Candidatus Scalindua japonica: one gene and its partner. The protein of the gene in region 1 binds, or shares a complex with, the protein of each later gene. Links are inferred from orthologs where the notes say so. Each region holds a gene or a part of one and is shown in the gene's direction. Other genes may lie near its edges.

Region 1 (16,267 bases):
TATTTGCAGGACGGGCATTTTCCATGCTTCCTTATCTGACAACAGATTATGATAGCATTTATTTGAGAATTTTGCGTATGATTAATGAGAACTACGCGCGTTTTGTCCCGTACGGTACAAATGTTGGAAATGCTCTACTTGTTGCAATTGAGTCGTTCAGCAAGGAGGAGAGAGAGAAGGTAATTATCTTTCTTACTGACGGAGAGGAGCAGTTGGCAGTTAGAAGCCAGGTGGCGGAAGCGGTAAAGATGCTTATGGAGAGGAAGGATATCTCGGTTTATTTGATAGGAATTGGAGACCTGCAGGAGTATTCTCCAATCCCTAAAAAGGACAAAAATGGACATACAATTGGTTACGAGCTTGATATAGAGGATAATACGATTATGACAAGGCCTGATCCTGAATTATTACAGGAAATTGCGGATGTAACCGGTGGTAGATATATCCATGATGCGACTGGAGATGAGCTTAAGGGTATTTTTGAGGGAGTTATAGCGGAACATAGAAAAGTTTTAGGGGTAAAGACCAGAAATACCGTTAAAGATATTTCGCAATACTTTCTAGGTGGTGTGTTGATTTTTCTCGTATTTTTTTTGTTGTTGTAAGGCGAGGTGTTCTTTACGATAATCGTTTGCCTGTTATAACGCTTTGATGTTTTCTCTTTTATACTCATAATTCTTTACTTTTCTCAGGCCGACTCCTCAGTAGATAAGTTCAACGAGTTTCTCCTTCCGTGTTTACTGATAATGTTATTAAAATAATCTGGAAATTTTTCATATTCTATGACATATTTGACTATATACAATGGCGCTGGTATAGTGCGATAAGAGGTTTCCGCTTTTATTTTGAAAATGACAAGTTGGATAGATCAAAATCTGACTGTCAAATAATCCGTCAGGTAAGAATGTTTCCGCTAAAGTATAGTGTGACTAATTAATTGAGAGGGTGAATAATATGGTTTCAAAAGAGGATATACAAATAAAACCTGGAAAATTGTTTATTAATGGCAAATGGGTAGATTCTGTTTCAGGTAAAACTTTTGATGTCTTAAATCCCGCAACGGAAGAGGTATTAACATCTGTTGCCGAGGGAGATAAGGCAGATATTGATCTAGCTGTTTCCGCTGCTCGTAAGGCCTTTGAAAAAGGGCCATGGAAAAAAATGGATGCACGTGAAAGAGGTAAGATTTTGTTAAAAATCATGGAATTGATAGAAAAGAATAAGGATGAATTGGCCCTGCTTGAAACTATGGACAATGGTAAGCCAATCAGTGAAACAACGAATGCTGATCTCCCACTTGTGATTGACTGTTTGTTGTATTATGCGGGATGGGCTGACAAAATCCATGGTGAGACAATTCCGGTGAGAGGAGAGTACTTTAATTATACCACGAGAGAACCTGTTGGTGTTGTGGGACAGATAGTACCATGGAACTTCCCCCTTCTAATGGCTGCCTGGAAGATAGCGCCCGCTCTGGCCTGTGGCAACACAGTGGTTTTTAAGCCTGCTGAACAGACGCCATTAACTGTATTGAGGCTAGGTGAGATTTGCCAGGAGGCAGGATTGCCGGATGGAGTTCTGAATATTGTGCCAGGTTATGGTCCTACGGCAGGAGCGGCCCTTGCTGAGCATATGGATGTTGATAAGATTGCTTTTACTGGTGAAAATGCTACTGGACAAATCATAATGCGGGCTGCATCAAAGAATTTGAAACGAATTTCACTGGAGTTAGGTGGAAAGTCTCCAAATATTGTATTTGCAGATTCCGATATTGATAGTGCCGTTGCCGGCGCTATGACCGGTATATTCTTTAATCAGGGTGAAGTTTGTTGTGCCGGTTCCCGATTGTTTATCGAAAAGAGTATTCATGATGAATTTGTAGAAAAGTTATCAGATAAAACTGCTGGTATGCGTGTTGGTGACCCGGTAGATGCCGACACTCAGATGGGCGCGCAGGTTTCTAAAGAACAGTTTGATAAGATATTAGGTTATATCGATGCTGGAAAACAGGAGGGAGCAAAACTGGTAACAGGCGGTGAACGATGTGGTGAAAGAGGGTATTTTATTAAGCCTACTATCTTTGACGCGGTTGATAACAATATGAAGATAGCGAGAGAAGAAATTTTCGGACCAGTTGTTTCGACAATCAGTTTTGATGATATTGATGAAATGGTAAGGCAGAGTAATCTATCGATATTCGGCCTGGCTGCTGCTGTCTGGACAAAGGATATAAAAAAGGCACACAGGCTCGCCAGAGATTTGAAGGCTGGTACAATATGGATCAATACTTATAATGCTTTTGATGCTGCATCGCCTTTTGGTGGCTTTAAACAGAGTGGTTTTGGTAGAGAGCTGGGTGTTCATGCTTTAGAGTTGTATACACAGGTAAAAAGTGTGTGGATAAACCTTGGCAGCTAAACGTTTGTTAAATAACTTAGTAACATGAAGTTTGATTATAGGTATTGGTTTAGAATGAGATATGCTTTTTGGTTATATTCAGAACCCTAGCTGCGCTGCATGGGTATTTTCAAGGTTAGCCGAGGGCTTTAAACCAACTTTTTAATCAATATGGTTTTGTTTGATAGAGATGGAAAAGCTTTAATTTGTGGTACTTACAATACTGGTAACAGCAATTTCTGTAAAAATTTATATTGAGTTTTTTTTCTAATTTGATATAAGAGTTGTTTCACAGGTCTTTTATAATATGCAGATTTTTTATTTAGAGACCGGACAAATACATCCCACACTGAAAAACTACAACGTATTGGTTTATAGCTATACGTAGGCCATGATTTGTAGTAAGTCATTTCTTTTTCTAGTATTAGACTAAGACAATCAGGATAAAAAGCACAAATTAAGATAGTGGTAACAATGAAAACAAAACGCATAGTTCAGATATTGGTTATTTTTTTATTTTTTGTTCTTCCAAAAAACATTCTTTTTAGTGCTGATGGCCATAGTTATTATTATAATCTTGGCATTTCTCATTACGAGAAAGGTAATATAGATGATGCTATTTTAGCATGGGAAAAAGCTGTCTTAGTTAATCCGGCATTTGTAGAAGCATACTATAACCTTGGGAATGTCTACGAGGAAAAAGGGTTGTTGATGAAAGCTATCTCTTCCTGGGAAAAGGTTTTAGAACTTACTCCTTCTGATATTGATGTCTATTTTAATATTGGGGTAGCATATACTAGACAGGGTATGTACACTGAGGCGAAAGATGTATTCAAATATGGAGTAAAAGTTGACCCTGATGATCCGGAAATTCACTATTTACTTGGTATTGTATTTATGAATATCGGTGAATTGGATAATGCAATCAAAGAATTAAAAAATACTTTGATATTACGTCGTGACCATGCAGGGGCCTGCTATATTCTGGGAAATGCTTATTATGACAAGAATATGTTGGATGCCGCACTTGCATCGTATAGAGATGCGATTAAGATAAACAATAAATATTCTGATGCTTACAATAATATAGGTTCAATTTTATTTGATAAGGGTCTGTTTGATGATGCTATAACTGCATGGAAAAATGCAATTGAGATTGATCCTGACTTTATAGATGCTTATTTTAACCTTGGGAACGCTTATGATAAAAAGGGGATGTTTTACGAGTCGGTTTCTGTCTGGAGAAAGGCTCTTGAAATAAATCCGGACATGTTGGACACTCGCTATAATCTCGGTATTGTTTACTCTGAAAATAAGATGTATAGAGAAGCAATCAGCGAATTCAAGCAAATTTTAACATCAAACCCTGATGATATAGATACCCTTGTTAGTTTAGGTCTTGCTTACAAAAACTGGGGGCTGATTAATAAGGCAATTTATAAGTATAAAAAAGTTCTTGGCATTCAACCTGATAACGTTTCTGCTCTAAATAATCTTGGGCTTATTCACATTCAGAAGGGGCAATATGATAAGGCTATTTCACTATTTTGGAAGTTAAGACGGATTAATCCGGATTATCTGGAAGGGCTATATAACCTTGGATTGGCATTTTACTTTAAGGATGATCTTGATAAGGCGATTTATACATGGGAGGAGTTGGCAAGTATTGATCCTGCTTATGGGAATATACATAATGATTTGTCTGTATCTTATAAAAAGAAAGGTTCGTTCCGTGACTCAATAGCTGAACATGAAAAAGCGCTTGAAGAGCTAGGTAAACGTGATAAGGGTTTTTCAATTGTGCTTCCTGCTTGTGCAAAGGAGAAAAATATGCTAGTAGTGAATAGGAGAAAGTTGTTGCCAGCGGTAACAATTGGCTTGACTCAGGAAGAAGCGGTAAGGCTTGCAAAGGTACTTGGAGAGAGTAATGTGGAAATTGGTTTTTGTCTGGAACTTCTTGCTGATATCGATTTTGTGATGCTGGAAGATAAAATTGCAAATAAATAATGTCAAAAAAAATTTGTATATCCGTGATAGGAAGTGGTAGTGGTGATGATTTGTTAAGTCCTCAAATTTCTAAAATTGCGAACGAAGTGGGACGGGAGATAGCAAGTCGAGGTGCGGTTCTGATATGTGGCGGTCTGGGTGGAGTGATGGCTGAAGCGGCTAAAGGTGCTAAAGAAATAGGTGGCCTTACGATTGGGATTTTGCCGGATGAAGATCCTGGCAGTGCAAATCCTTTTATCGATATTGCGTTACCGACAGGTTTGGGTTTTGCGAGGAATGTTCTGGTTGCATATTCCGGGGATGCTATAATTGCGGTAAGTGGCAGATTAGGCACTCTTACCGAGATCAGTTATGCTCTTATAAAAAAGAAACCTGTAATTGGGATTCAGACTTGGAATTTAGAACAGTTATCTGGTAGAATGTCTGCCTTCGAAGAACTGGTTTATAGGGACAGTGTTATAAGGTGTGAAAATGCGAAGGAAGCAGTGGATAGGGCCTTTGCTATCATAGAAAATAAAGAGAATTGATAAATGGAACTAATTGAAAAAGTAAAAAAATTAATTTCGTTGATGAATGAAAATGGTCTTGCTGAAATGGAGGTTGAGGAAGAGGCAACCAAGATACGTTTAAAAAGGAACAGCATGGATTCTATACAAACGAGTATTCAATTGCCTGATGTTAAATCTTCATTGCAGGAAGGTGCAACTAAATATCTAACATCACAGGATGAATCAAATACTTCTGAGGTCGTAGCTCCAATGGTTGGAACATTTTACACTAGTGCTCCTGGTGCCGGACCTTATGTAGATATTGGAGATGAAGTTGGAGAAGAGACCGTTGTTTGTATCGTTGAGGCGATGAAGATCATGAACGAAGTTAAAGCAGAGACAAAAGGAAAAATTGTTGAGATCCTGGTGGAAAATGGCACTGCTGTTGAATATGGACAGCCTCTTTTTAGTGTTGAGCCATCTGGAGAAGAAAACTAGTTGTACTTAGGGCAATCTTTTTTAACTGTATAAAATGACAAGAGATTGACTTGGCGGGTGAAGGATTGTGTTGTATGACTCCGGCTTACTTTACCGTTTGTGTTGTCTTGCGATTTCTTGAGTGCGGTCAAACCTCTGAGTTTGCCTTGCATCGTAATGTGCGATAGTAACAATAATAATATTTTTATGGGTCGCGCTGGTATAATCAAGTGCGAGTTTTTCTCATAATTTGGCTTTGCGTTGATAAAAAAATTAACCAAAATAAAATTATAGATTTTATATTCTACTATGAAGAAGGTGGAAATCAGGAGGGTTTTGCATAGCTTATGTTTTCCAGGATATTGGTCGCAAATAGGGGTGAAATAGCTTTACGGATAATAAGAACCTGTAAAGAACTTGGTATTGAAACGGTTGCCGTTTACTCAAAGGCTGATAAAGATGCCTTGTATCTGCAATCTGCGGATGCGCATGTTTGTATCGGTCCTGGGGAATCTGCAGAAAGTTATTTAAATATTCCAAGTATTATAAGTGCTGCAGAGATCACGGATATAGAGGCTATACATCCGGGATACGGCTTTTTGGCTGAAAATAGTCACTTTGCTGAAGTTTGTGAATCGTCTAATATTGTATTTATTGGACCGAATTCAGGGGTAATGAATAAAATGGGTGATAAAACCCTTGCAAGGAATATAGCAATTGAGAATAAGATACCTGTAATTCCAGGTAGTGACTCTACTATAAACGACCAGCAGCAGGCTCTGGAGGTAGCACACAAAATTGGCTATCCTGTTTTGATAAAAGCTTCATTCGGTGGCGGTGGCCGAGGTATGAGGGTTGCTCATAATGATATCAGTCTGGTCAATGCTCTTGCGGTTGCACAGCGTGAAGCTAAAGTGGCTTTTAACGACTCTTCTATTTATATTGAGAAATACATAGAGCCTTCGCGGCATATTGAAGTCCAGATAGTTGCTGATAAATATGGTAATGTAGTGCATCTGGGAGAGAGGGATTGCTCAATTCAAAGAAGGCATCAGAAGTTAGTGGAGCAGGCTCCATCGCCAAATTTAGCAGATCAATTGCGTGAAGATATATGTAAATCTGCCATAAAGCTTGCAAAAGCAGTTAGTTATACAAATGTTGGGACAGTGGAATTCCTGGTTGACTCGGAGGGAAAATTTTATTTCATTGAAATGAACACCAGGCTTCAAGTTGAACATCCAGTGACGGAAATGATTACTGGGATCGATTTGGTTAAAGAGCAAATCAGGATTGCCTATGGCGAGAGATTAAACTTGCGGCAGAAGAAGATAAAAAGCGAAGGGGTTGCAATAGAGTGCAGGATAAATGCGGAAGACCCTGATAATGGGTTTAGGCCATATGCCGGTAAAATTACAATGTGCAGTGTCCCTGGGGGTAAGGGTGTCAGGGTTGACTCACACGTTTATGCCGGATACGAGGTGCCACCGTATTATGATTCATTATTAGGCAAATTGATAGTTCATCAAAAAGAAAGGGAAGAGGCTATTGCCTGTATGAAGAGGGCGTTAAGTGAATACAGGATTGAAGGAATTAAGACGACGATACCTCTTCACTTAAAGGTTATTTCAGATTCAAGGTTTGCAACTGGCGATGTTGATACACATTTTGTTGAAAATCTCATAGATGAGAAATAGGAATTTGGAAAATACTTGCTAAACCTGTTCAAAGAAGATTAATGAATAGGTTTGGTGTCTAATTAATACATGGATTTAGCAATGATTTATTAGTGTTTTAAACACTGTAGGACTAAAAAAAGATTGTTATTTATAGCGTCTTGAGTGTGTCATTATCTATCGATAAAAAGTATTTATAAAATTTGCTTTTTGACTGGGTTCTTTATAAAATGTATCTAATAGTTTTTTCTTGACACACTAAAATGGTCTTGATAAAATTCCACACTTCTTGCCTTTATGTGTTATGTGGTTTTAAGTGTTAATTGTCATGGCAAGAGTATTAATTATTACAGCATAATTTAAGATATTGAGAAGGGGGTTACAATATGTTTGGCCGAAATTTAAGTAGATTTTTTCTGATGTCCGCAGCTATTACATTGTCACTTGTGATCGTTTGTAGTGGCCAGGGCTTTGCAGGAAAAAAACAGAAGTGGAAGTTCATGAGTAACTCAGGTTGCAAGTGCCATATGTCTAAAGGTTGCTTTGAAGGTGAAGAGTATAAGAAGATGAAAAATCAGCATTACAACACCTTCCAAAGGTTGGAAACTGACGAAGATAAGAGTAATCCTGAGTGTCTGAAATGTCACGCTACCGGGTTGGGAATGAAGATTAAGAAAGGCAAGTCAAAGCAGGGTAGTAAGGATTTTATTGAAAATGTTGGTTGCGAAGCGTGTCACGGCCCTGGTGAAGGTTACATTAAAGTAAAGAAAAATTACATGAACAAGGGTAAGGATGCCTTCAAGGATCTGTTGAAAAATGATCCTATGGCTGCCAGGAAGGCTCAATATGATGCAGGGATGATTGTTGCGGGAATCAACACTAAAACAATACAAGAACAATGCCTGCAGTGCCACTGGGATACTCCTGATGCTAAAAATAAATGTCCTAAGTGCGAAGGTAAGAAAAATAGTGAAGGTCAGGATAGGTTGTTCACTAAAAATTACATTAAACGGGATGATCACAGAGACCATGACGCTATAGATGACGTTGCGCCTAAAGCGGATAAAAAGAAGTGGAAGGGTTATTTGGAACAGGATCCATGGTTTAAGACAAAGCCACCTAATGCTAAATAATTATTGTCTCGTGTTTTGCTTTTGTAAATGGTTTGTAAATTAAAGCTTCACATTCGTAGCTTTTTTATAAATAGCGACATTAACAAGTGTTTTTCTGCTCCCCTCTCTCTCTTTCTGGGAGAGGGGAGATTGAATGTGGGGCCTGCTGTTAGGATATGCTGCTGAAGTTAGAGTTCGCCCACAATATAAGTACTATCTTTCTTTAAACATAAGAGGAGGAAATCATAAAGTGGTATCATTGTCAAAGTCAACGTTAAGGGTATCTAAAGATAGTAAAATTCGTAAGCTTGTTGTATTAATATGTTTCGTTTCATGTCTTGTTTTCATATCTTCAATTTCATCAATAAATAACGCTTTTGCTCAAGAAAATAGTGACTGTATGGAGTGCCATACAGATCCATCGGCGGTAGATTCTAAGGTAAGGGTGGATCACGTAACCGGTGAAGTAGAATTTGTATCAATGGTTGTTGATGAAAAAGAATACCATGCATCAGCTCACGGTGGTGAGGATTTCTACTGTATCGACTGTCATGCAGATTTAGAGGATACAGAAGGGGAACATTATCCTAATTTGAAACCGGTGGATTGTGTGACGTTCTGTCATGATGACCCTGCTGCAACATTTCTTGAGGGTAGTCATGCGAGTTTAATGCAGGAAAAAGGAGTTCAGCTGCCTACCTGTAAGTATTGTCATACAGGTCAAAAGTCTAAGATGAATACTCCTCGGGCTGATAATCTGGAGCATAGGGGAGACACTATAGAAAAATGCGGAGGATGCCACGAGAGTTATTATAGATCATATCGCAATAACCTCCACGGTCAAGTTACTGCAATGGGGCATTTGGGCACAGATATAGCAACATGTGTCGATTGTCACGGGCAGCATACCATACTTAATTCGTCAGACCCGGAGTCTACATTAGGACCGGAGAATGCAAAGGAGACGTGTGGTAAGTGTCATCCTGGGGCTGGGGACAGTTTTGTTAAGCATGTCGCGCATCCTGGATACAAAGATATTGGATATTATAAGTCTGCATTGGTAGCTCTTAAGAACATCAGGAAGGACCCCGGGGAAATCAAAGCAATCGTGAAGAGCCCGCAGACATTACTAACCGTGCTATTTCTGGCTTATGTGGGTCTTTTAGTGGTAACGTTTATACAGTTTGGTACTCATATGCTTTTCTCGTGGCTGGCATCAATACTAGACGATCGAAAGGAGGGGGGTGCTGATCATGGCTAATAGCACTACAACGTTAATGCGATTTGGTAAATTTCATAGATTTGGCCATACGCTAACAATAATAAGCTTTTTTGGGTTAGTGCTGACAGGTATGCCGTTGGTGTTTAAGGATTACGCATGGGCTCAATGGTTGTACGGCCTGATGGGAGGTTATCCTACGGCTGGTAATATTCATAGGATATGTGCGCTTATTACTTTTTTTGCGGCATTTCTTCATTTTGCATATCTTGCCTTTGAGACATTAATAAGGAAGGATAAGGGTATCTTCTGGGGGCCGGACTCTCTTTTGATACAACCAAAGGATGTGTTGCATATATTGGGAGATATCTTGTGGTTTTTCAGGCTGGCGAAAAGGCCGAAGTTTGAAAGATATATTTATTGGGAAAAATTTGAATATCTTTCGCTAATGTGGGGTACGTTGGTTATGGCGGTTACGGGTTTTGCTCTCTGGTTTCCTGTGCAAACAGCGAATCTGGTGCCTGCCAGCATTGCGACATATGTTGATATCCCAAGTATAGCACTGGTTGCTCATAGATACGAAGCGTTGCTGGCGGCAGGTTTTATCTTTTCAATTCATTTCCTGCATACACACATGCTTCCTGAAAATATTCCAACAGATGAGGCAATGTTTACCGGTAAAATTGATGAGGCGCATGTTAAGCATGAAAGAGGTGCTTATTATGAAAGAATGAAGGAAGAGGGTCAGTTAGAGAGTCTGAGGGTTCCGGCATCTTCTGCCGGTGCAAAATTTGTTTCCAGGTTAATGGGAGTTCCGCTTCTTGCTGTTGGGTTGCTGATGGTAGGGTTTATGCTGTCATCCGTAGTATGTTCTCTGGCATATCTTTTTGTGGAATTAACTAAAAACCTCCATTTTGATATATTTAGTATATTTGCTTTTTGATAATATAGAATGCTGTTTTCCTTCTTTTTTTTGAGGATGATTCTGGGTGATTAGTAGGGTGTTAATAACAGATGACGAAGAGCGTACGATTCGCAATATAAAGGTTATATTTGATGAGCTCGAAAATATCGAGATTGTTAAAGCGCAAGACCTGACTTCTATTGTGGATTTTGTTGAGCGTGAAAAACTTCATTTAATTATTACAGACCTGAGAGTGCCAAAGATGGGCAGGCTGGAATTTCTTAAACAGATTAAGTCTATGGATACTGAGCTGCCTGTGATTGTTGTTACTGGAGATGATTCCATTGAGACAGCTGTAGAATCGATGAAAGAGGGTGCGTTTGATTATATTGTAAGGCCGTTTGAAGGTGAATCTCTGTCTGTTGCTGTTGATAAAGCGCTTAAAATGAGATCTCTTGCTATGGAAAACAGATATCTTCGTAAAGAGTTGGAATCTCATTACAATTTCGGCAATATTATAGGTAATTCGCCAAAAATACTGGAGGTTCTTTTGCTTGCAGGAGACGTTTCCCGGACTGATTCAACTGTGTTTATTTGCGGAGAAAGTGGCACCGGGAAAGAGCTGGTAGCCCGGGCAATTCACTTTAATAGTTTGAGGAAAGGTGGCCCGTTGATATCGATTAACTGTGCCGCGTTACCTGAAACATTGCTGGAAAGCGAGTTATTCGGTTTTGAAAAGGGCGCATTTACTGGTGCAGAGCAATGCAAAAAGGGACGATTTGAACTGGCTAATAGTGGGACGTTGTTTCTTGATGAAATCTCGGAGATGAACCCTATTGTGCAGGCCAAGGTACTGAGATTGATAGAAGAGCGTGAATTAGAAAGGCTGGGCGGATCAGAAACTATAAAAGTAGATGTAAGGATAATTTGTGCCAGCAATAAAAATCTTGAAGAATATGTTAAAAATGGTCAATTCAGGGAAGACTTATACTATAGATTAAATGTGTTTCCCATAGAGATGCCACCCCTCAGGGAAAGACCTGAGGATGTTTTACAGTTGGCGCGGAGCTTTGTCTCTCAGTTTTCTGAGAAGATGGGCAAGTTGTCTCTTCGGATGTCTAAGAATGTTGAAAACCTATTGATTTCTAGCAAATGGGACGGTAATGTAAGGGAGCTGAGGAATTGTATTGAAAGGGCTGTTATATTGTGTAAGGGGGATATTATTACAGAGGATCATCTTCCTGTTTCGTTAGTTAAGGAGTCTATTTCAAGTTGTGGGCATAGTAAGGATAAGTCATGTCAGATGATGAATATTGATTTGCCGCCAGAGGGTATTTCAATAGACGAGTTGGAAAAACATCTGGTTTTGCAGGCATTGAAAAAAAGCAAGAATAATAAAACTAAGGCGGCTAAATTGTTGGGGCTTAGCAGAGGAACATTTAGATATCGGCTTGAAAAATATGCTAATAACTGATAATAAATAATTTGACATTCAATCTTTTCTTTGGTAGTTTGCTGACAGATTGAAGTAATGATTTGGTAGAATTCAGCCACTTTTTAATACGTATTATTGGTATAGTCACAAATGATTTTGTAACAAGCTTCTGCGGTTTATTGGCTTATGTAGTTTGTTTTAGTGGGATGGTATTATGGCACGCTATGTGCATGTTTTCACATTGATTCAATAGTGTTGTTCAATATATTATGGAAAACGAAATTTGAAAGGGGGTGAAGATTTGAGTACATTAAAAGGAAGTTTTGGAAAGATTTTGTGTCTGGCTATACTTGTGTCAATGTTTGCGCTGATAGGTGGGCAGTTTACAGTTGCTTCTGCTGAAAAGGGCGGGCCTTGTCCGAAGAAAGTTAACGAGCTTTTGTATTGGTGTACAGAATGTAAGGAGATATTTACCTGGAGTGAATGTGGTAACCTGAAATACATCTGGAATAGCAAAGAACATAAGGCTGGTGAAGAAGTTGCTAAACATAAGATGGTGAAATCCTGGTCATGTATCAGGACAAGATATAATTGCGTTAATGACAAATGCGAGAATTCTAAGGCTTGCTACGCATTTAATATCGGATTTTGTGAAGTTTGCAATGATGATTTGACAGGTACTGCAATCAGGGCAAAATTAAATTTTGGTTGTAAGAAGTGTGGCAAAGAGTATGGCGAGCCAGGTGCAGGCCATGAGATCGATCATAAAAAAGAGTATGCTGAGCATTTGCTTACATTTGGTAAGTGTGAAGATTGTGGTGAAGAACTTGAAACTGTTTGTAAAATGTCTGGTACATGTCCGCATGAACCAGATTTTTAATGTAGTAATTTTATAATTTTATGTTTTTGGAGGTGAAGAATGAAGAAAAAGGCTTGGATATTGGGATTCCTGAGTGCGGGAATACTAAGCTTGGCGCTGGTTCAAAGTGCTGGTGCTGGCTTTATACAGGGCACAAGGGTAAGGACAGAGCATCCATCCCCATTCCACGTAGCAGTTTCGCCTGATGGAGGTCAGTTGGCCCTCTGTAATCAGTCGGGACATAGCGTGACGTTTGTTGATGCGAGGTCAAGAAAGGTGACCGGAGAGGTGCCTGTACAGGTACAGCCGGAAGCTAGTGTTTATACACAGGACGGTCGCACTTTATATGTCTGTAATGCTGAAAGTGACACTGTTTCCGTTATAGATGTAAGTAATAAGGCTGTTGTTAAAACAATTAAAGTTGGTGACTGGCCTTGTAGTGTAAAGTTGTCAAAAGACGGATCAAAGGCTTATGTATGTTGTTCAGGTAGTATGTGGAATACGGTAGATATTATCGACACCGCTATGAACAACAAAGTAGGTGAAATCAGAACTACTGATTACGGTCCAAGAGATATCGCTATCTCACCTGATGGAAAAACTGGTGCTGTAATCCTGGATACAACAGGTAAGATCAACAGGGGTGTTGATTTCGTTGATCTTGCAACAGGAAGGGTTATTGAGCACAGAAATATCTATCAGAGTTGTAACCTGAGGGGTGTAGAGTACACACCTGATGGAAAGTACGTTCTTGTCACAATGGAACAGCCAAAGAACTGGTTGCCTGTTTGTGAAGCAGAAAATGCTCAGATTTTCTCTAACAACCTTGCAGTTGTAGAGACAAAAAAAGGTGGTAAGGTAGCAAGTATGCCGCTTGATGAGCACAACAACTATGACGGAAATCCATATGGTGTAACAGTATCACCAGACGGAAAGTATGCTTTTATAGGTGTTAGAAGTATGCACAGGATAACAATTCTTGATCTGGAAAAGCTGTTGGACATCGTTGTTTCAAGCACACAAGAAGAGCTTGACGATATGAAGAATGACTTGACTCTTATGATTGACTATCTGGTAGACAGAGTAAATGTTGGTCTGGGTCCAAGTTCAGTTGTTCTTTCACCGGATGGTAAAACATTGTACACTGCTAACTATTTCACAAACAGTGTATCAGTTATTCAGGTAGGTGAAGAGCCTGTAGTAATAGCTACAATAAAAACAGGTCCTGATTGGGAGCCACTCGAAAGAGGTGAGCCTTTAACAGTTCCAGAAGTACATTACAGAGTGAAGCACTCTCCATATAAGAGTGAATTAGTACGATATGGACAGTTTTTGTTTAATGAAGCATCATGGACGCTGCAGGGTGAGTATTCATGTGCAAGCTGCCACTATGAAAGAGGTCAGACAACAGGCACGATCTGGGACCTTGGTGATGAAGGTTGGGGTAGCTGGAAGAACACGAAGTACATCAGGGGTGGAAGATATCTTCCTCCGTTCAGACACGAAGGTTTCACAGGACATCCTGATGAAATCGTTGGTGCAACATCATCAATTGACAGGGTATGTGGTCGTGACCCTGGATTTGTGTTCAGAAGTGAGAATTTCTCTCCTGAAAGACTTGAGGCTTTGATTGCTTACATCAGGTCTTTAGAGTTCACAGGAAGTCCGTTCAGAAATGATGATGGTTCGTTGACTGAAGCTCAGAAAAGAGGATGGAAAGTATTTAGTGATCCAAAGGTTGGTTGCATAGAGTGTCATCCTGGAGATCCTAAGAATCCAAGGGCTCTGTTTAGTGATGCTCAGACTCATGATGTCGGAACCGGAAGAGTCGGTAGAGATGGTTTCAGGACAACACCTGGAGCTGTTTTTAATACTACTGTTCTTGAATCAGGTGTAGAGCCTTATAGTGAAGAGTACGATGTGCCAATTATCGGACTTGATCTTGTAAAAGAGTTTGATACTCCAACATTGAGAGATATCTACGCTTCAGGTACATATTTCCATGATGGTAGTGCGCAGACTTTGATGAATACTATTGACAACACTTGCACAACAAAAGACATGCATGGTATTACATCACATCTGTCTAACCAGGAGTTGCAGGATCTTGTGGAGTTTATGAAGGCTTTATAAAATTCATTAATATGGTGATAGTCTCAGCTGTTAAGGAGACTATCATCAGTTGTGGATTCAACGTAAAAAGACTTATTAGTGTTTCATTTTAATATTAAAAGGAAAGGAGTAAACCAACTTATGAAGAAGGGATTTTTGAAGTCTATGGCCCTGGTTGGTGTTGTTGCTATATGGGGGCTGTTCAGCAGTGCCGACTCCCAGGCTCAAATCATGACAGGTGGAGCTAAACCTGGCAAGGCGATCTGGGGAGACTACTGGGGTATGGCTAGAGAAATTCAGGGTGAGGTTGATACTGTAGTTTTCACTCAGTCTAAGCCGACAAGCGCTGGAGACCCATATCACCAATACCCTAATTATGTTTCTAATGATAGCAGGATTGTATCATACAACACGAAGACAAGAAGCTTGAAAGTTCTTACAAAGGACTTCAAGAGCGCTTTCGATCCATGTCTTTATTGGGATTGTAAGAAGTTAGCATTTGCAGGAGTTCACAAAAACGGTGGCGGTTGTCAGATTTGGGAGATAAACATTGACGGTTCAGGTCTCAGGCAGTTAACTGATGCCCCTGGTACATCAAGAAGTCCTCTCTATTATGCAGCCGGAGCTATTGAAGAAGGTAAAGGTAGAGTTATATCTAGAGACAGATACTTCGAAGGTGACTGGAACCATCGTGGTGATGTTGATAAGTTAGGTTTCCTGATGCTTGCTTACTCACCTGACGGTGCAAAGGATGAGTTTGGTAGAGATCATAACTTTGACATCTACAGACTTGATCCTCAGGGTGGAAAGTCTATGGATAGAATCTGTGGTCATTTACTGGTTGGACTTACTATGCCAAACGTTGATACTGTTATGGACAAAATTACTTACAATGCTAGTTCGAATTTTGATCCTACATTAACACGTGACGGTAATATTATGTTCAGCAGCACACAGGGTAATGGTACTCATAACAACTCCAAGGGCAGTACATGCCTTCTCGTAGATAACTGGGATGGTTCATATCCAAGACATATCTATGGTAACGAGGTTGATGAGCAGCCAAATGATCCTAAGGTTTCGGCTAGAGAGGCTTCAGATGGATATGTTTATTACATCGAGGCATTAGACTGCAATTCTGGTATAGGTAATCTTGCAAGAGTTAGCTGGACTACTCCGCATTCTAAGACTCAGTCAAGGTTGAACCATGATGGAAGACTTTACAGAAGTCCACATCCAATGCCAGACGGACGTTTGATGGTGTCTTCTGCTGAAAGGCAGGATTTTGGTATTTACTACTTCTGTGCTGACAAAGGTACTGTATCTGAGTTAGTATATGATGATCCTGAGTGGAACGATCATCAGCCACAGCCAGTTTATCCACGTTACAAACCAAGATGGATAAACTCCTTTACAGCTGGAGCTGAATTTGGTGTTACAACAGTGACCTATCAGCCGTTTGACCAGGTTAGGGTTGAAGGATATCCTCACTCATGGAGTACAACAATATGTTTTGATACAACTTTGACAAATCTACCAATTGGTCCTTATCCTCATCAGAGGGCAAAGGAAGTTGCACATGGT
Region 2 (16,314 bases), on another replicon or contig:
AATGAAACATTGCCAACATAAAACCCATTGCCTGTGCCTTCAAAGCCTTCCAATTTCTCAGGAGCCTGTTTGGCCTTTTTATCAAAAATCAAGTCTTCCAGATTATCTGGCATTCTCTCTGTTGGTTCAACACGGGCAACTGCAGTTTCTAAATTAATAATTTTAATTGTACTCTCTCCTGTCTCGGAAACGAGTGGCATCCGGGCAGAAAAAACAGAGTACTTGCTTATTGCTCCGGAGTTGACACCAACGATTATTTCTTCAAAAGACTTGGTTATACCCTTATTAAAACCATAGACGGAAAATCGATGCTCCCCCAAAGGGAGACTTTCTTTATCAAAAGTTTGAATTTTAACATCCATCATCCCATAGTCCCTGTCAGACTTATTCACAATTTTCCCTTTTATCTGAGACGAGGAACCAAATGGTTCAAATTTTATATTTTTTACAAATAGTCCTTCTCCTATGTCTATAAGGTCTGTTTTTTTTGCATGTGCTTTCGGTTCTTCGTGATGCGCGGCTGGGGCAGAAACATGCTTCTGCGTTTTAGGTATTTCATGGTGTGGTTCTGAAGCGACTGCATGCGCATCTCCGGGTTTCTTTTGGTGAGTATCTGGAGCAGCATGAGTATCAGCCCCTGATTCCACATGATGGTCGCTTGAGTCAGCAAGGGGTTCGCCCTTAGTGCTTCCATGGTGAGTGTCTGGCTCTGAAGAATGTTTCCCCGTTTCAGTTTTTAACTCTTTCTTTTGAACAACTACATACCCGGTTTCGAGTTTATTTAATCTGGTATTCATCTCTTCAATACTCTTTAAATAGGTTTCATCGGGTGATGTTTGTTTCTGTAGTGTTTCTTTCATAGAGATGATTATATTTTCCTGATCTTTCAGCTTTTCACCCAGGTTGTCAATAATTCTTTTCTGTTCATCTAGAGCCTGCACCAGCATGTCTAATGGTTTATTTGCCGTCTTATACATCCTTTCAAGTACAGCAGTTTTAACTTCCTGGTCCTCTAATCTTTTCGCCAAGTTGGAAAACCTTTTTTTAAAAACATTCAATGTCCCTTCAAATGATTTTACGATCTCTTTTACCCCCTCCAGCGAACTCATATTCGCAACTCTGTCAACTTTCTTATCCATGTCGCTTAATAGATTTTCTATATTAGCCAAACCCTGGTTAAGTTCTGCTGTTTGTTTTTCGCTGGCAGCTTTATCACTTTCCAGACTAGAGATTCTGTTATTCAATTCGTCAATTTGTCCAACCCAGTCACCTAAAGATTGTTGAAATTTTGCCATATCCTTTAAGATATCTGCAAAGCCAACAGTAACAGAACAAAAGAATGTTAATGTAAAAATAGATATTATAATAAGCAGTTTCTTCATATACATTTCTCCAATCAGGAAAGCATCCTTTTTAATTTGTAAGGATGATAAAATTACTATTAAATTAAATATACACCAATGTATTTTATGGCGCAAACAAAAATGGGCGTGTTGAACGTATCAGCAGAAGGTCTTTATTTTATCTTGTTAATTGTGTTCCACCTGTCTGGGTTACCCTTGAGATTATTAATTATTTTTGCCATATAAGTCTTCATCTGAAATCTGGGTTGCCAATTTAATGTTTGTTTGGCTTTTTCAATATTAAATTGATATTTTTTGTCTGTCAATTTTAACATCCACGGTTTAAAAAAATATCTTTTTCCTGTTAATAAATAAAAATTACTAACAATAATTATACAAAACCACACAATCCATATTGGGAGATGTATTAAATTTAAATGTTTTCCATAAATCTCACGGGATATAAGGTCGCAAAGCTCATTATTTGAGAGAAGGTATTCTTCAGACAAAATCATTATCGAACCGGAAGGTATTTCTTGGGCCATTAACATCGATTTCTCAAAGGCGTCGAGTACATCTTCAATATGCACGTAAGATATACCGCCATCTCCCCTTCCCGGCAGAATTCTATAACCAAAACTTCTATTCCAGATAAAAACAATTTGGTTGGCAAGCGGTATAGATCTGCAATCCTGAGAATATACTCCCGAAAGTCTGAAGATTGTCGATTGTATCTTTTCCCTGTATTCAGAAACTATTTTTTCTCCTGAAATTTTTGAATTTCCATAATGCATGAATGTACTTAAATTTGAACCTTCATTTAGTTTCTCATTACCTATAACAGGTTTAAACACGACCGTGCTACTCGTAAAAATAAAGTTTTTCACATTGAAATGTATTAAATTGTCCAGTAAGTACCTGGTCCCGTTTTCATTAGTTTCATGATACCGCCTGTTTTCTTTGTTTGACATGTCATAATATGCTGCCAGATGAAACACATAATCGATTTTTCCTGAAATCTTTGCTTTTATTTCATTGAAAAATTCACCAAGACATCTCTTGTCTGAAATATCAACTTTATACCATAACACATTGCTATCTCGATTGTTATATAGTTTTTTGTCAAGGCCAACAATGTAATATTTATTACGCAGTCGAGCAATCAATGCTGTTCCAATAAAACCACTGGCACCTGTGATTAATACCGTTTGTCTGGTCATTTTGATAATAGGATTGACATATTATAAAACATGATATATTATCTGATTTATTCAGAAATAGAAGATCAATAACAAGAAAAAGGGGGGAATGTTCTTCCTGATGAGAAGAGTTTTCGGATAAATAAAAAAGAAGAGATTTGGTTCCGCGGCTTTTTTAGCAGGTAGCTTTACCTTTGGTGTACTGATCGTTTTTTTGCCAATTTCTTTTGCCTCCTGATTTGAGTTTTAGATAAATTTCCCTTGTTATTGATTATTCCGTATCTAACTTTTGCCTATATCAGAAGAGAAAAAGCCACCAAATACAACACTTTTAAGACGGCAAAAAGGGCGATCTCTGTGACGAGAAAGCCCTTCTGCCGTCGGGCGACGAGGGGGAAAGGAGTAAGACCCCCGTCAGGTGAGTACGGCAAAGCCCGATTACGCTGTGACAGCACACGGGAGGGTGAGGCTTGAAGTAACGGAGATGAAGGCTCCGGCCACATTTACCCCCGTACTCATCTAGTTTCTTTTCTGTAAAAAATACCGTACTGGAAAATTACTAATTTTTTATTTTTTATTATCTTTTCCTCCCAATATCATCTTATTGTATAGTTTGAATTTTTTAACTTCACTTTTGAGTGCCCTGCTCAATACCATCAGTGCGACTTCGCTATCCGATCTTCTCCTATAATACGGAGAGTCTTCTGCTTTTCTTAACTCCTGAATCATCTCTTTGATGTTTTCGTCCCTTTTTTCGTTATAATATATCTGTAAACAGTTACTCATGTCTTGCCTTTCGTAAAATCGATTAAATCTATTCAAGTTACATCAAATTACTTTAAATCTATTCGCATTGTCTAACAGACGTGGCGTCGGTTGTCAAGAAAAAAAATACAATATTTTGTATGTTTATTAATTATATTTACAATATATAGTAAACAAATTGCCGGAAAAATGTCAGTTTGTTGTAGACAAACCGTTTATAGTTTTTTGTACAAGAAGGTATGGTTTTTTATTGAGAGAATTCAATGGTAATTTACATTGGCCTCGACGGATAGAATAGCCTGGCGGATTTATTAGTTTAATTTTATCTTAAGCGTTTCAAAAGTTTCTGATATAAGCCTAGACGACAAAACCCTTTCATTGTCGTCTATAGAGCTTCCCTTAATCTTAACAGCCCAAATTGTTTCATTTGTAGTTACATCCACACATTTTACCGTAAATGAGACTTTTGTCACTAATGGCGATAAGAATATCCCGGAAGTTTTTGTCTTGTAGGAAACACCAAAACCCTCAACTCTGCCAATGACAATGGCATCAACACCCAATTGTTTTCCCAGGTCCAAATAGCTTTGCGTGAGTAAAAAATCTTCTATTTTAAGATTTTTTGATTCCAGGTCTTCCTCCACAGCCTTTCTATTAACAACAACATATCTATCCAATTTTACCAGTTCTCTTGCAATCATGCTTGCAAGAACCGTCCCTGCATTTGGAGATATGGAGGTGTTTGAAAAAAACAAGGATTTTTCTTCATGATCTACGTTTGTTTGGAACATAATTACCGCTATTTTTTGAATCTCATCATGAGGAAAATTTTCGTTAATATCAACCTCTGAAACCTTCTCTATTGCGGCACAGCTTGAAACAAGAAAGAAGACTACTACCGCATATTGCTTCATAATAATTTGCAGATTTGAAAGTTTTTCCATAATAAAGGTCCAATTATAAAAGCATTTCGCATTCAATTCAATAAGGTTGTTGTTTATAAACTCCTCATAGTCAATAGGTGTTCTTGGTTATAAACCATTGTTTTTCCTGCCTTTGTCATAGGGTAAAAACTCTTGACAAATTATAGCAGTGTGTTAGAATTTTACCTCTTTGTTGTACTCATATCCATAAGTATTTCCTCAATTTATAGAATACTTATTATTTTGAAAAAGCAGTCGAAGCATTTTACATTAATTGGAAAATCCCTTCTGAAAGCAGGGTAAAACTGCTTTTCAAATAAGGCATCTCAATAAAGCCACAACCTGCTGGAATTTTATGAATTTTCTAATCTAGAGAATAAATTGGCTTTGAATTATGAAGTAAAACTATCTATTATATTGGATTGAAAGGAATTTAAATAATGGCAATAAAAGTAGGAATAAATGGTTTTGGTAGAATAGGTCGTAATGTATTTAGAGTAATTGCAGAGAGGGAAGATATTGATGTGGTTGCCATAAATGATTTAGCTGACGCCAGGACGTTATCTCTGCTTTTGAAATATGATTCAGTCCATGGAAAATTTAACGGTGATATTGAGGCAAAAGAAGATACGATAGTTGTAAAGGGAAAAGAGGTAACACTGACAAAGGAGAAAGACCCTGCCAACCTTCCATGGAAACGCTTAGAAGTTGATATAGCGATAGAATCTACGGGAATATTTACAAAGAGGGCAGATTGTGTAAAACATCTTGAGGCTGGAGCAAAAAAAGTAATCTTATCCGCACCCTCAAAAGACCAGCTTGACGCTACGATAGTTATGGGGATAAATGAAAATGACCTTCGTACAGAACATAAAATTGTTTCCAATGCCTCTTGCACTACAAATTGTCTTGCTCCCCTCGTAAAAGTAATTAATGACAACTTTCAATTAGAAAAAGGCCTTGTGACGACCATCCACGCTTATACGAATGACCAGAATGTTGCAGATATGATGCACAAGGATTTGAGAAGGGCGAGGGCCGCGGCCATTAACATTATTCCAACGACCACCGGCGCTGCCAAAGCCATTGGCGAGGTCATTCCGACACTTAAGGGAAAGCTTGACGGTATGGCAATGCGGGTGCCTGTTGCTAATGGTTCAGTAACTGATTTAGTGGCAATCGTGAAAAGGAATGTAAGTATAGAAGAGGTTAACAGCGCTTTAAAAGCAGCGGCAGACAGCAAATTGAATGGTATATTGGAATACTGCGAAGACCCCATTGTCTCTTCTGACATAATAGGCAATGAACATTCATGTATCCTGGATGCCATGTCTACATGTGTAATTGGTGGTAATTTGATAAAAGTAATAGGCTGGTACGATAACGAATGGGGTTATTCAAACCGTATGGTTGATCTTGTGAAACTTATCACAAAGGCTTAAAGGGGATCCTGTCAAATGAACAAACTTTTTATTAACGAACTTGACCTGAAAGGCAAGAAGGTATTTGTACGAGTGGATTATAATGTTCCCTTTGACGAGCAGGGGAATATTAGCGATGATGCCAGGATAAGGGCCACTTTGCCAACCATTAATTATTTACTTGATGAAGGAGCAAAAATAATTCTCGCTTCTCATCTTGGCAGACCAGGAGGAAAGGTCTCACTGGAATACAGTTTAAAGCCGGTCGCTAAAAGGCTTACCAGGCTTCTCAATAAGGAAGTGACCCTGGCAAAAGATTGCATTGGTCCTGATGTTAGAAAGCTGGCAGATGCGATGCAGCCTGAAGACATCTTGCTGCTTGAAAACCTCCGTTTTCATAAAGGAGAACGGGAAAATGATCCTGAGTTTGCCAAAGAATTGGCAAGTTTATGTGATGTGATGGTACAGGATGCATTTGGAAATTGTCACAGATCGCATGCCTCAATGGTTGGTATGAATAAGGAAGTGCCACAGTCGGCGGCAGGTTTTCTTGTGAAAAGAGAGATAGATTATTTTGAGAAGGCAGTCAATGCTCCGTCGAGGCCGGTAGTTGCTATAGTTGGAGGAGCAAAGGTTACGGACAAGATAAAAATAATAGAAAATCTGGTAAAAAAGGTTGATAAAATAATTATCGGTGGTGCAATGGCATTTCCTTTCCTTGCGGTTCATGGATATGGTGTTGGCAAGGCAACGATAGATGAAAATGTCGCAGTGAAGGTCCTCATGATAAATCAACTTGCCAAGGAGAGAGGTGTCAAAATATATTTGCCGGTGGACTTTGTGGCTGCAGAAAAATTTGACGGTAATGCGGAGACTAAGCTGGTTACTTTCCAGGAAGTTCCGGATGACTGGTTTGCTCTCGATATCGGGCCTGCAAGCACAAAGCTTTTTTCTGAAGCCATGCAAAATGCAAAGACTATACTATGGAATGGCCCCATGGGGGCATTTGAAATTGACGCATTCAGTAGGGGCACGTATGCAATGGTGGAGGCAGTTGTAACTGCTTATGCGTTGACCATTGTAGGGGGAGGAGATACGGACCTTGCGTTTCACAGAATGGGAGAATCATACAAAGTATCATTTATATCCACCGGTGGCGGCGCCTTCCTGGAGCTATTAGAAGGCAAAGAGTTGCCTGGAATAGCGGCGCTGACAGATAAGAAAGAGTCATGAATTAGCGAGCGAAAGGAACTAATGTTTTAATATGCAAATAAAAATATCTGCGTCAATACTTTCTGCCGATTCAACTCAGCTGGGTAATGAAATTAAGAGGGTAGAACAGGCTGGTGTTGACTTAATTCATATAGATGTTATGGATGGTCATTTTGTACCAAATATTACAATGGGGCCATTTATCGTTGAAGGAATAAAAAAAATTACCAACGTTCCCCTGGACATCCATCTCATGATTGAGAATCCGGATAAATATGTGGAGTCGTTTACACAGAAGACAGACAAGGATGATATCTTGACTTTTCATATCGAGGCAACAGATGATCCTTTGAGTGTTATCAATTTAATTAAAAACAGGGGACTAAAAGCAGGAATTGCCATTAACCCTGATACCCAGGGACAGGTTGTTGAAAAACTACTTGGAGCGATAGACATGCTTCTTGTAATGACAGTATATCCGGGGTTTTCAGGTCAGGCATTCAAGAAATATGTATGTGAAAAAATTAAAAAATTGAGGGAAATTGCTCCTGAAAATCTTGATATTGAGGTGGATGGCGGTATAAAACCGGAAACTATTGCTGATGCGGCATCTGCCGGTGCAAATGTTTTCGCCGCTGCAACCTCTATATTTGGTAAGGATGACTATAAAGACGCAATAGAAGCCCTCCGTAAAGAAGCAAATGAGAACTCTTATCAGTTTATGAAAAGCGGAGGCTCTCTTTAGCCGGAAATACAAACGTTTTAATAGAAATGTTGTGGGAGATAAATAATTGTTCTTTAGAAAGAAAAAAAATATACCTGACGGATTATGGCAAAGGTGCGATGGGTGTAAAAGCGTAGTTTATAAAAAAAAGGTGGAAGAGAAACATAATGTTTGTCCGGAATGTAATCATCACTTCAGGATCACAACAAAAGAGCGAATAGATATCACACTGGATAAAGACAGTTTTGAAGAATACTGGAATGATATGGTGCCTGCTGATCCCTTGAAATTTAAGGACCGTATAAAATATAAAGATCGTGTTATAAGTGAACAGAAAAAAACAATGTTAAATGAAGCCGCAACGGTTGGGAAGGGCACTATTGATGGAAAGGATGTTATTTTTTGTGTTACGGATTCAAGCTTTATAATGGGGAGTATGGGGTCAGTAGTAGGAGAAAAAATTGCGAGAGCAGCAGAAATGGCATTGAAACTGAAATTGCCACTTATCATAGTCTCCGGTTCCGGAGGAGGAGCAAGAATGCATGAAGGCGCATTTTCTCTTATGCAAATGGCAAAGACATGTGCCGCTATCGCCAGGCTTCAAGATGCGGGATTACTTTTTATCTCTGTGCTTACTGATCCGACATTAGGAGGTGTCATGGCAAGCTTTGCTTCGCAAGGAGACATTATAATCGCAGAACCCGGTGCTCTTGTGGGATTTGCTGGCCCAAGAGTTATTAAAGAGACGATCAGAAAAACGCTTCCCAAAGGATTTCAATCTGCAGAATCGATGCTTAAGCATGGATTTATCGACATAATTGCTGGACGCGACCGATTAAAGTCGGAAATTTCAAAAATTCTGGATTATTGTAATTGTAACAGCAGTAGTTAAATTGTAATTGTTGATTTTCATGTTATAATGTTGTAATATTCTGCTTATAATAATCTAATGACAAATAAATTCCTCGGTAGCTCAATGGTAGAGTGGGTGGCTGTTAACCACTAGGCTGTAGGTTCGAATCCTACCCGAGGAGCCATCTTTCGCTAAAGCTACAGAGTGGCTATTGCCATTCTGTAGCTGACATTTCCCAATAACGGTAGTACCGGCTTTTGCTAATAAATTAAACAACATGCATTATTGTTATATTCTATTAAGCTTAAAGTCTCACATCTTTTATTCTGGCTCTACAAAAAATTTAAAAGCCAGAATAAAATTACATAACGAAGGAAAGGTGAAGAGCACTAAGCCACATTTGCCTTGGGAATTAGTGTGGTATGGTGCTTTCGAAACAGAGAAACAGTCGAAAAATTTTGAAAAATATTTGAAGTCTGGTTCGGGAAAAGCATTTGCATATAAAAGGCTAGTTTCTGTTGCTTTAGCAAAAGATATTACCAAGGGCAGAAAAACAGACTAAAGACTTTAATTAGAACTGGCAGTAAAAAAAAGAGTTGATCCAAAGGTACTCCGAAGGTCAAGAGCGTAGGATACCTACCCGAGGAGCATTTAAAAACCCACCTTAATGGTGGGTTTTTTCTTTTACCCTTTTTTTAATCTGAAGAACCGAGATTATAAATAGTAAGATAACACATAAACAACAATCTATACATTGATACATGTCCAACTTGCCTGATGCCAACACAAGTATTTTTCAAAATCAAGAATAACCGTCTGCTGAATATCAATTGAGTGAACGGACCGGACGAACATATCGGTTTTTGTAGCGCCAGCGTACGTTACCAAGGCTGAAGTAGACACTCCAGGTGCTACTGCCTCGTTTATCACCGGACCAGATACCCCACTGTTCCTTGTCAAAGATTGGATCTATATGGAGGGCATTCGTCTTGCCAGGTTCAAGCAGTGATGCTGCTTCCTCTATAGTAGGGAATCTCCAGTCGTTATAGCCTCCATACTTTCGGGTATTCAAATTCCTTATCCATGCTTTTGCTGCAACCCACTGCATATACTCTTTTGAACCCGACTGGAGCCACATAAGCCCCGTTGTATGATCTATTACCACATTGTCTCCTTTTATCGACTTTTTCTCGTAGCGGTGAATGATTGTGCTGTGTCCGTAAAATCCCCACTCATCAAATTTTCGTATATAAAGATTTGGCATTGACTGTACTTCAGAAACAGATAAATTCATGTAGGATGAACGCAAGGTTATTTTTTGTGGATTTGCTTCCTCTGCTTGTGTCACCCGGCCAGAAAGAAGAGCTAGTGATGTTATTAAGAAATATAGTAAATACTTTTTCATATTTGTTTTACCTCCATCCGGGAGCTGGTTATGTAAAAATACCAGAACTCTCCCAATAATATTTAAGAACTATGCCATCATCAAGGAATTCCTATTGGTCTACTACTTAATCCGGCTTCCATAAGAAAGAACGTCTGATATCGTTTTGATCTTCTTCTTTATGCCGCGTATGTTCATGGGTTTATCAAAAACCATACGAATATAAGCACTTATATATGAGTCGTTCTCTCCTCAAACTTCATCATTAATAATTTTGTTGTTTCCTCCGAAACCCGAATACGATCATCAATACGAAACCCCACTATCCACACTGGCTGTCCGTTCATCGTTACTAACGGGATAGCATCCCGGTCCATCACAGGAACTTTATTATCTATAAAAAAATCTTTTATTTTCTTAACCCCCTGAGAACCTAACGGCCAAAACTTATCTCCCTGCCTTCTCGTCCTGACTGTGAGCGGCATACTGACCTTATCAAAATCAACAGCTTCTTCTTTGCTTGTTTTCTTTTGTTTGAACTCTTCCAGGAAATTATTTTTGATCTCCCTGATCTCTGTTTTTACCTGATAATTCATATCAACAAGCTCTGTTTCTCCCGGAATTTTTATTTCAGTTTCGCTTAAAACAGGTCGTTCTTCCACATAAAATTTATTTCTGGAAAAGCACAACTCATTTTCCTCTCTCCTGATATTCAGGTACTCCTTAATCATATGGTTTATCTCTGTTTTTTTAGAATTAAGAAGGTTTAGAATATTTTTATAGTTTTTGTTGCCTATCTTCTTGAGAGGAATGTTTAACCGGATGATTACCTCTTTAACAATCATCTGTTGCAAAATCTGAGATGACTCTTTTAATTTATTTATATCCAATACTATTTTATCTATATGTGTCTCTGTTTTCGCCTCTCTATTTATTAATACGCTTTTGAATAAAACATTTGTTTCTTTTTCCAGGTAATCACAATTTTGTATTGCCGTTTCACCTAACGTAACCAGGGACTTTTTTATCTTTGGATTATAATTTTTTTCAAGGTGCGGAATAAGTTCCAGTCTGATCTTATTTCTTAATTTATCTTTTTCTATATTTGTCGAATCAACCCTGTAAGTAATATTTTTTTCCTCCAGATAAGCAATAATATCTTTACGGCATGTAAACAGCAGGGGACGAACAAGGTTAATGGTTGAAGTGGGTGTAAGTTTTCGTTTTGGTCTTATTCCACTTACGCCTGTAATACCGGTACCCCGGATTATTCTATGCAAAATTGTTTCGGCATTGTCATCGGCATTGTGACCAACCGCAATAACATTAGCACCCACACTTTTTGCCGCATTCTCAAAGAACTTATATCTCACATCCCGTGCAGTTTCTTCCAGTGACATCTTACGCTCCCGCGCTATTTCTCTAACGTCCCTTTTTTCTGCAATGAGTTGTATTTTGTATTTATCCGCAAGAGAACTTACAAACTGTCCATCTCCATCTGATTCTCTACCCCTGAGTGAATGGTTCAAATGTGCGATGAAAATTGTAGAATAAGGAGGATTTACACGCCTTACATTATAAATAAGGCTCAACAACGCAACAGAATCCGGTCCACCGGAAACACCTAATATGATTCTGTCCTTATCATTGAAAAGATTGAAATCTCTGATAACACCAGCAACCTGTTTTCTTAATTGCAACATGACAAAACTATATCCCTCCTGGTTAAGCAAGTCAAGAGTAGAAAATATTTGACATCGGTTGGATGTTAAGTAGAATTAACTTGTAGTTTTTTTCGGTATCCCACCTTTGTATTTAGATCATTATAATAATGGAAGATATAAAAAGCAGGCTTAAGTTATTAGAAACCGACCTGAAAAAGCTGGAAAGCAGGTTGAAAAAGGGGTTTGCAACAGGAACAACAAAAGACTGGGAGCACATTTTACACCAAACCAGAAAAATTGAAGAACTGGCAATCTCACAAATAGCAATTCTAAAACTCCAGGACATAAAAACCACATGATCATTAGGGGGGATGCTGTGAACAAAAAAAACTCTAAATACCTGTACATATTTACAATTCTTGTTATTTTTGCCGGATTATTTAACTCAGGATGTTTCCAATTAAATAAAAATTTTTTAAGAAAAGACAAAGATGAAAGCAACAAAAACAGAAATAATAAAAATAAAGAGGAAAGAATGGATGTGCTGGAAGAAAAAGTGGCAACTTTATCTTATAGCCTTGGAAGCCTGACAACGGAAAATTATGAATTAAAGAAAAAATTCAGTGAGCTGGAAGCTGTTAAGAAACAGTTAAATGAAGAATACTCACAAATAAAGGATAAACAGTCTACTCTCGAAAAAGCACAGGTATCGAATAACACCACGCGAAATCGATTAAAAAAAGAACTGGAAAAAACAAAACTTTCACTTGAAAAAATCAATAAACGTCTGGCTGAAATTGGATCAGAGAATAGCAACCTCAAGGCAAAACTGGAAATACTGGAAGCAACAAGTGAGACCGTGGCACGAACAGAAAACACTGTTGATACCGTCACAAAAATTAAAACAGAAAATAATAATACACAACAAAGCAGAAAAAGTCTGATAAAAGAAACACAAGAACAACGTAAATCATCTCTTGTCGAAGAGCTGCTGAACAAAGCAATTCATCTATATAGAGAAGAGAACTTTGAAAAAGCAATAGCAAAATGGGAAGAAGTCCTGGTGCTCGACCCCAGTAAACTGGAAGCAAAATTTAACATAGAAATTGCGCAGGACAGGATTAAAGAAAAACAGATACAGAAAGATTTAGAAAAAACCCATATCCAGAAAAACAGGTAATGGGAGATACGGCTGAATAGCTTGAAAGGACATTGACTTTGAAATGGAAAGGTAAAGCAATTGGTGCGGGCCTGGGATTTCTTTTTGGCGGCCCTTTTGGGGCAATCCTCGGCACAATGACAGGAGATTTTTTTGATAAGTCTCTAAAACAAACACCCATAGGAATGCCCTCAAGCAATCAGGAAAAGTCCTTAAATTTCATAACACATTTAGTTGGAATACTTGTATCGATTGCCAAAGCGGATGGACGTGTAAGTACACAGGAAATCAATGTTATTGAAAGGGCGTTTGTAAGTTTTGGGTTTCAGGGAGAAGACCTAAGTTTTATCAGAAATTTAATAAACCAGACTTCTCGAGTAGACTTGGATCTACGGGCAGTAAGCTACGAATTCAAACAGTATTCCAGTTATGAAGAGAGGCTCTCTTTATTGCGGATTGTCTATCTGGTTGCGTTTGCCGATAAGGTATTGCATCCAAACGAAGAGAGGATGATAAACGATATTATCAGTTTTGTAGAGATTAATGCAGACGATGCGTTCGAGATACGAGCAGAATTTTGCAGTGATAACGACAAACACTACCGAATTCTAAATGTTACCAGAAACTCTTCAATGGAAGATATTAAAAAATCGTACAGACATCTCTCCAAACAGTATCATCCGGATAGAGTCTCGCACCTGGGAGATGAATTTACCAGGCTTGCCAGTGATAAGTTTCAGATAATTAATAATGCCTACGAAGAGATAAAAAAGGAAAAAGGATTTTAATACGGAGGAACAATTAATGTTAAAAAGAACTCTTTTATTAGCTTTTATTACTACGGTATGTCTGATTGGCAAAACCGCCTATAGCATATCTCTTGATTTAACACCTGAACAGATAAATGAAGCAATTGAATATGGGAAAAAAAATAAACTGTTGAGCCCTACAAATTTTGCCAAGCCATGGGTTGTTCATCTTGATGATAAGGATGATTGGGCCACATTGTGGACACCTTATCACAATGTCGCTTTTAAAGCAAAGAAAGCAACGGTTGAAAAACGTGAACTATCTGAAGGGGAGATATTAAGGGCATTACATTTTAAAGATAGCCTGACTTTTGTCGTATCCGTTTTTGGTGAATACATGGAATTTGCAAAAGGCTATAATGCTATTCTCTATTCTGAAGATAAACCGATTTATCCGATGTTTTCATATTTTCCGGATTACGCAGAGCCTAGTCGCTTTTACCCGGAAGAACCGGCATTTGTGGCTGGATGTGTATATAAATTTCCGGTTGAAAACATAAACCAGAACTCTACATTAAAATTGTTAATTACGTCTCCGGATGGAAATGAGTTAGAGTTTCCTTTTGATCTGGTAAAAATAAAATAATTTATGAGGTACGCTTTTGTGCTTCATACCTGATACTGTCAATTATAATCTAAATTATATTCCTATAACGCTCTAAGAATAGCGTGACAAAAGTCCGTGAGTGAATCATCTCTTGCTCCCATAACAATTACGCAATTGTTTTGAGTTGCTCTCTTCTCAACTTCAGTTACAATGTCCTCTCTATCTGGAACAAAAAATGCGTTTTTACCTCTTTTTTTCAACTCTTTGATAATATCGCTCGAAGATATTTTTTTATTTGCCGTTCCACCCGCATAAAAAATTTCCGGCATAAACAATACATCGGTCGGTAATAACTTTCCGGCAAAGGCAGCGATTAGTTCTTCTTTCATAAATTCTGTTGGACCATAACCATGCGGTTGAAACACTATTATTAAACGTTCACTGATTAGCCTTACGGCATCAATTGCCGCCTGAACTTTTTTCGGGTTATGCGCATAATCATCTATGACTTTTATTCCGTTTTTCTCACCAACAACGTCCATTCTTCTTTTAGTGCCTTTAAACGTTTTCAATGCTTGCTTTATCTCTGTATCCGAGACACCCTCTGCCTGTGCTGCGGCAATAGCGGCAAGTGCGTTATGAACGTTATATAGACCCGGAATATTTATCTCAAAATCACTCTCTTTTATCTTAAATCTTGAACCAAAAGCGTTGCAGGAAATTTCAGAAGCAATGATATCTGATACACTATCTTCACCAAACTTGAGGACTTTTTTAGAGTTATTGTTAATTTTTATTTGATGAGCACAGTTTTCGTTAATTATCACGGTATCAGATGTGTTTTCAGCAAACTTACTGAATAGATCCCCAAGTTCTTCTACAGTCTTGTGGTCTTTGGATATATTTGTAATAACTGAAATCTTTGGAATATACTTGATCAGGCTGCCGTCACTCTCATCTGCCTCAATGATAATAGTTTCTGAATTGCCAAACCTGGAGTTACCTAATAACTTATCTGTAACAACGTTTTTTACATACCCTCCACCAACAACTGTTGGATCATGACCGGCACTGTCAAGTATCCACGATGTCATTCCGCAAACCGTAGTCTTTCCATTGCTGCCTCCTATGGCAATTCCGTGTTTTTTATTGTTGAAAAGGCTGCTAAGCAAATCAGATCTTCTGATGATTTGAATATTCTCCTGCTTCGCAACTTGCAGATCAGGGTTATCTTCTTCTACCGCACTGGAAATAACAATAAAGTCGGTCTCATTATCAACACCCGTTCCGTCCTGTGGAGAAAGTTTAATGCCCTGAGATTCCAGTTTATGAAAAACTTCCGGGGTCTGCTTTTTATCATTTCTTCTGTCAGAACCGCCTACAAAATGACCCTGCGATTTAGTAATCTGCGCTAGCGCACTCATACCAATTCCACCAATCCCCACAAAATGATATTTTAAATTTTTCTTCATTTTAGCTCAACAAAATCTTTTTAACCGTAGAAGTAAAACACAGAGAAAAAAATGGCCTAAAACTTAATTTTATTGCAAAAAAAAGGGGGGGTGGTGAAAAAATACAGCCTCTCTTTGCGGTTCCTACGGCCCTGCATAAGACTTAACTGTTTATCAATTCAGCAAAAAAACTTTTTCCATTATCGAGTTTCTGCTTAAGTAATATCTCTGAGATAGTGGCACCAACATCCGTAAATGATGTACGAATACCGAGTGAGTGAGGCTTATTTAATTTCTTTCCATAAACCAGCAGAGGAACATACTCACGAGAATGATCTGTACCTGGCATAGTAGGATCACATCCGTGGTCAGCGGTAATAATGAGAATGTCATCAGGTTTTAATGTATCAATAAGCTCCGGCAAACGCTGATCAAATTCCTCCAGAGCACCTGCATAACCTTTCGGATCATTCCTATGGCCATATTTCATATCGAAGTCTATCAAATTCGTAAAAATGATACCCTTAAAATTCTCCTTAACACATCCTATTGTCTTCTGCATACCCTCTTGATTGTTATATGCGTGTATTTCCCTTGTCAGTCCCCTATGCGCGAAGATATCACCGATCTTACCAACACCCACTACTTCATACCCGCTTATTGCGACCTTATCCAACACCGTATCTTCTGAAGGCGGCAATGAAAAGTCTCTGCGCCTCTCTGTCCGTGTATAAGTTCCGTTTTCTTCTATAAATGGCCTGGCAATAACCCGACCGATATTATGCTCACCTTTTAGTATGTCTCGAGCACAATTACATATTTCATATAAAGATTCTACCGATATGATATCCTCGCACGCA

Evidence for each region.
Region 2: the proteins of accC (region 1) and accD are in contact, whole or in part, in a solved structure (PDB 8UXZ), measured with the Escherichia coli proteins. The link is inferred for Candidatus Scalindua japonica from one-to-one orthologs.

The regions. Positions count from the first base shown.
Region 1 is NZ_BAOS01000045.1:29,987-46,253, forward strand. The notes cover bases 5,060-7,889. They hold accC (acetyl-CoA carboxylase biotin carboxylase subunit), read left to right. Parts: upstream 5,060-5,716; coding sequence 5,717-7,063; downstream 7,064-7,889. Other genes in these bases: accB (acetyl-CoA carboxylase biotin carboxyl carrier protein), read left to right, coding at 5,060-5,390; SCALIN_RS20345 (multiheme c-type cytochrome), read left to right, coding at 7,429-7,889. In the rest of the region: SCALIN_RS20310 (VWA domain-containing protein), read left to right, coding at 1-605; SCALIN_RS20315 (aldehyde dehydrogenase family protein), read left to right, coding at 955-2,418; SCALIN_RS20325 (tetratricopeptide repeat protein), read left to right, coding at 2,872-4,404; SCALIN_RS20330 (TIGR00725 family protein), read left to right, coding at 4,404-4,931; more of accB, read left to right, coding at 4,935-5,059; more of SCALIN_RS20345, read left to right, coding at 7,890-8,175; SCALIN_RS20350 (hypothetical protein), read left to right, coding at 8,309-9,415; SCALIN_RS20355 (formate dehydrogenase subunit gamma), read left to right, coding at 9,408-10,316; SCALIN_RS20360 (sigma-54-dependent transcriptional regulator), read left to right, coding at 10,375-11,751; SCALIN_RS20365 (hypothetical protein), read left to right, coding at 12,014-12,592; hzsBC (hydrazine synthase subunit beta-gamma fusion subunit), read left to right, coding at 12,632-14,704; hzsA (hydrazine synthase subunit alpha), read left to right, coding at 14,825-16,267. UniProt on the Escherichia coli protein: This protein is a component of the acetyl coenzyme A carboxylase complex; first, biotin carboxylase catalyzes the carboxylation of the carrier protein and then the transcarboxylase transfers the carboxyl group to form malonyl-CoA.
Region 2 is NZ_BAOS01000027.1:84,254-100,567, reverse strand. Bases 6,690-9,566 are described here. They hold accD (acetyl-CoA carboxylase, carboxyltransferase subunit beta), read left to right. Parts: upstream 6,690-7,654; coding sequence 7,655-8,479; downstream 8,480-9,566. Other genes in these bases: SCALIN_RS13865 (Lcl C-terminal domain-containing protein), read right to left, coding at 9,267-9,566; SCALIN_RS13870 (GIY-YIG nuclease family protein), read left to right, coding at 8,718-9,002; rpe (ribulose-phosphate 3-epimerase), read left to right, coding at 6,916-7,608; SCALIN_RS13890 (phosphoglycerate kinase), read left to right, coding at 6,690-6,884. Also shown: SCALIN_RS13915 (hypothetical protein), read right to left, coding at 1-1,382; SCALIN_RS13910 (NAD-dependent epimerase/dehydratase family protein), read right to left, coding at 1,517-2,563; SCALIN_RS13905 (hypothetical protein), read right to left, coding at 3,110-3,328; SCALIN_RS13900 (CsgG/HfaB family protein), read right to left, coding at 3,619-4,251; gap (type I glyceraldehyde-3-phosphate dehydrogenase), read left to right, coding at 4,671-5,672; more of SCALIN_RS13890, read left to right, coding at 5,688-6,689; more of SCALIN_RS13865, read right to left, coding at 9,567-9,845; tRNA lysidine(34) synthetase TilS, read right to left, coding at 10,055-11,527; SCALIN_RS13855 (hypothetical protein), read left to right, coding at 11,656-11,847; SCALIN_RS13850 (coiled-coil domain-containing protein), read left to right, coding at 11,865-12,668; SCALIN_RS13845 (TerB family tellurite resistance protein), read left to right, coding at 12,707-13,435; SCALIN_RS13840 (hypothetical protein), read left to right, coding at 13,452-14,042; murC (UDP-N-acetylmuramate--L-alanine ligase), read right to left, coding at 14,105-15,475; SCALIN_RS13830 (phosphopentomutase), read right to left, coding at 15,618-16,314.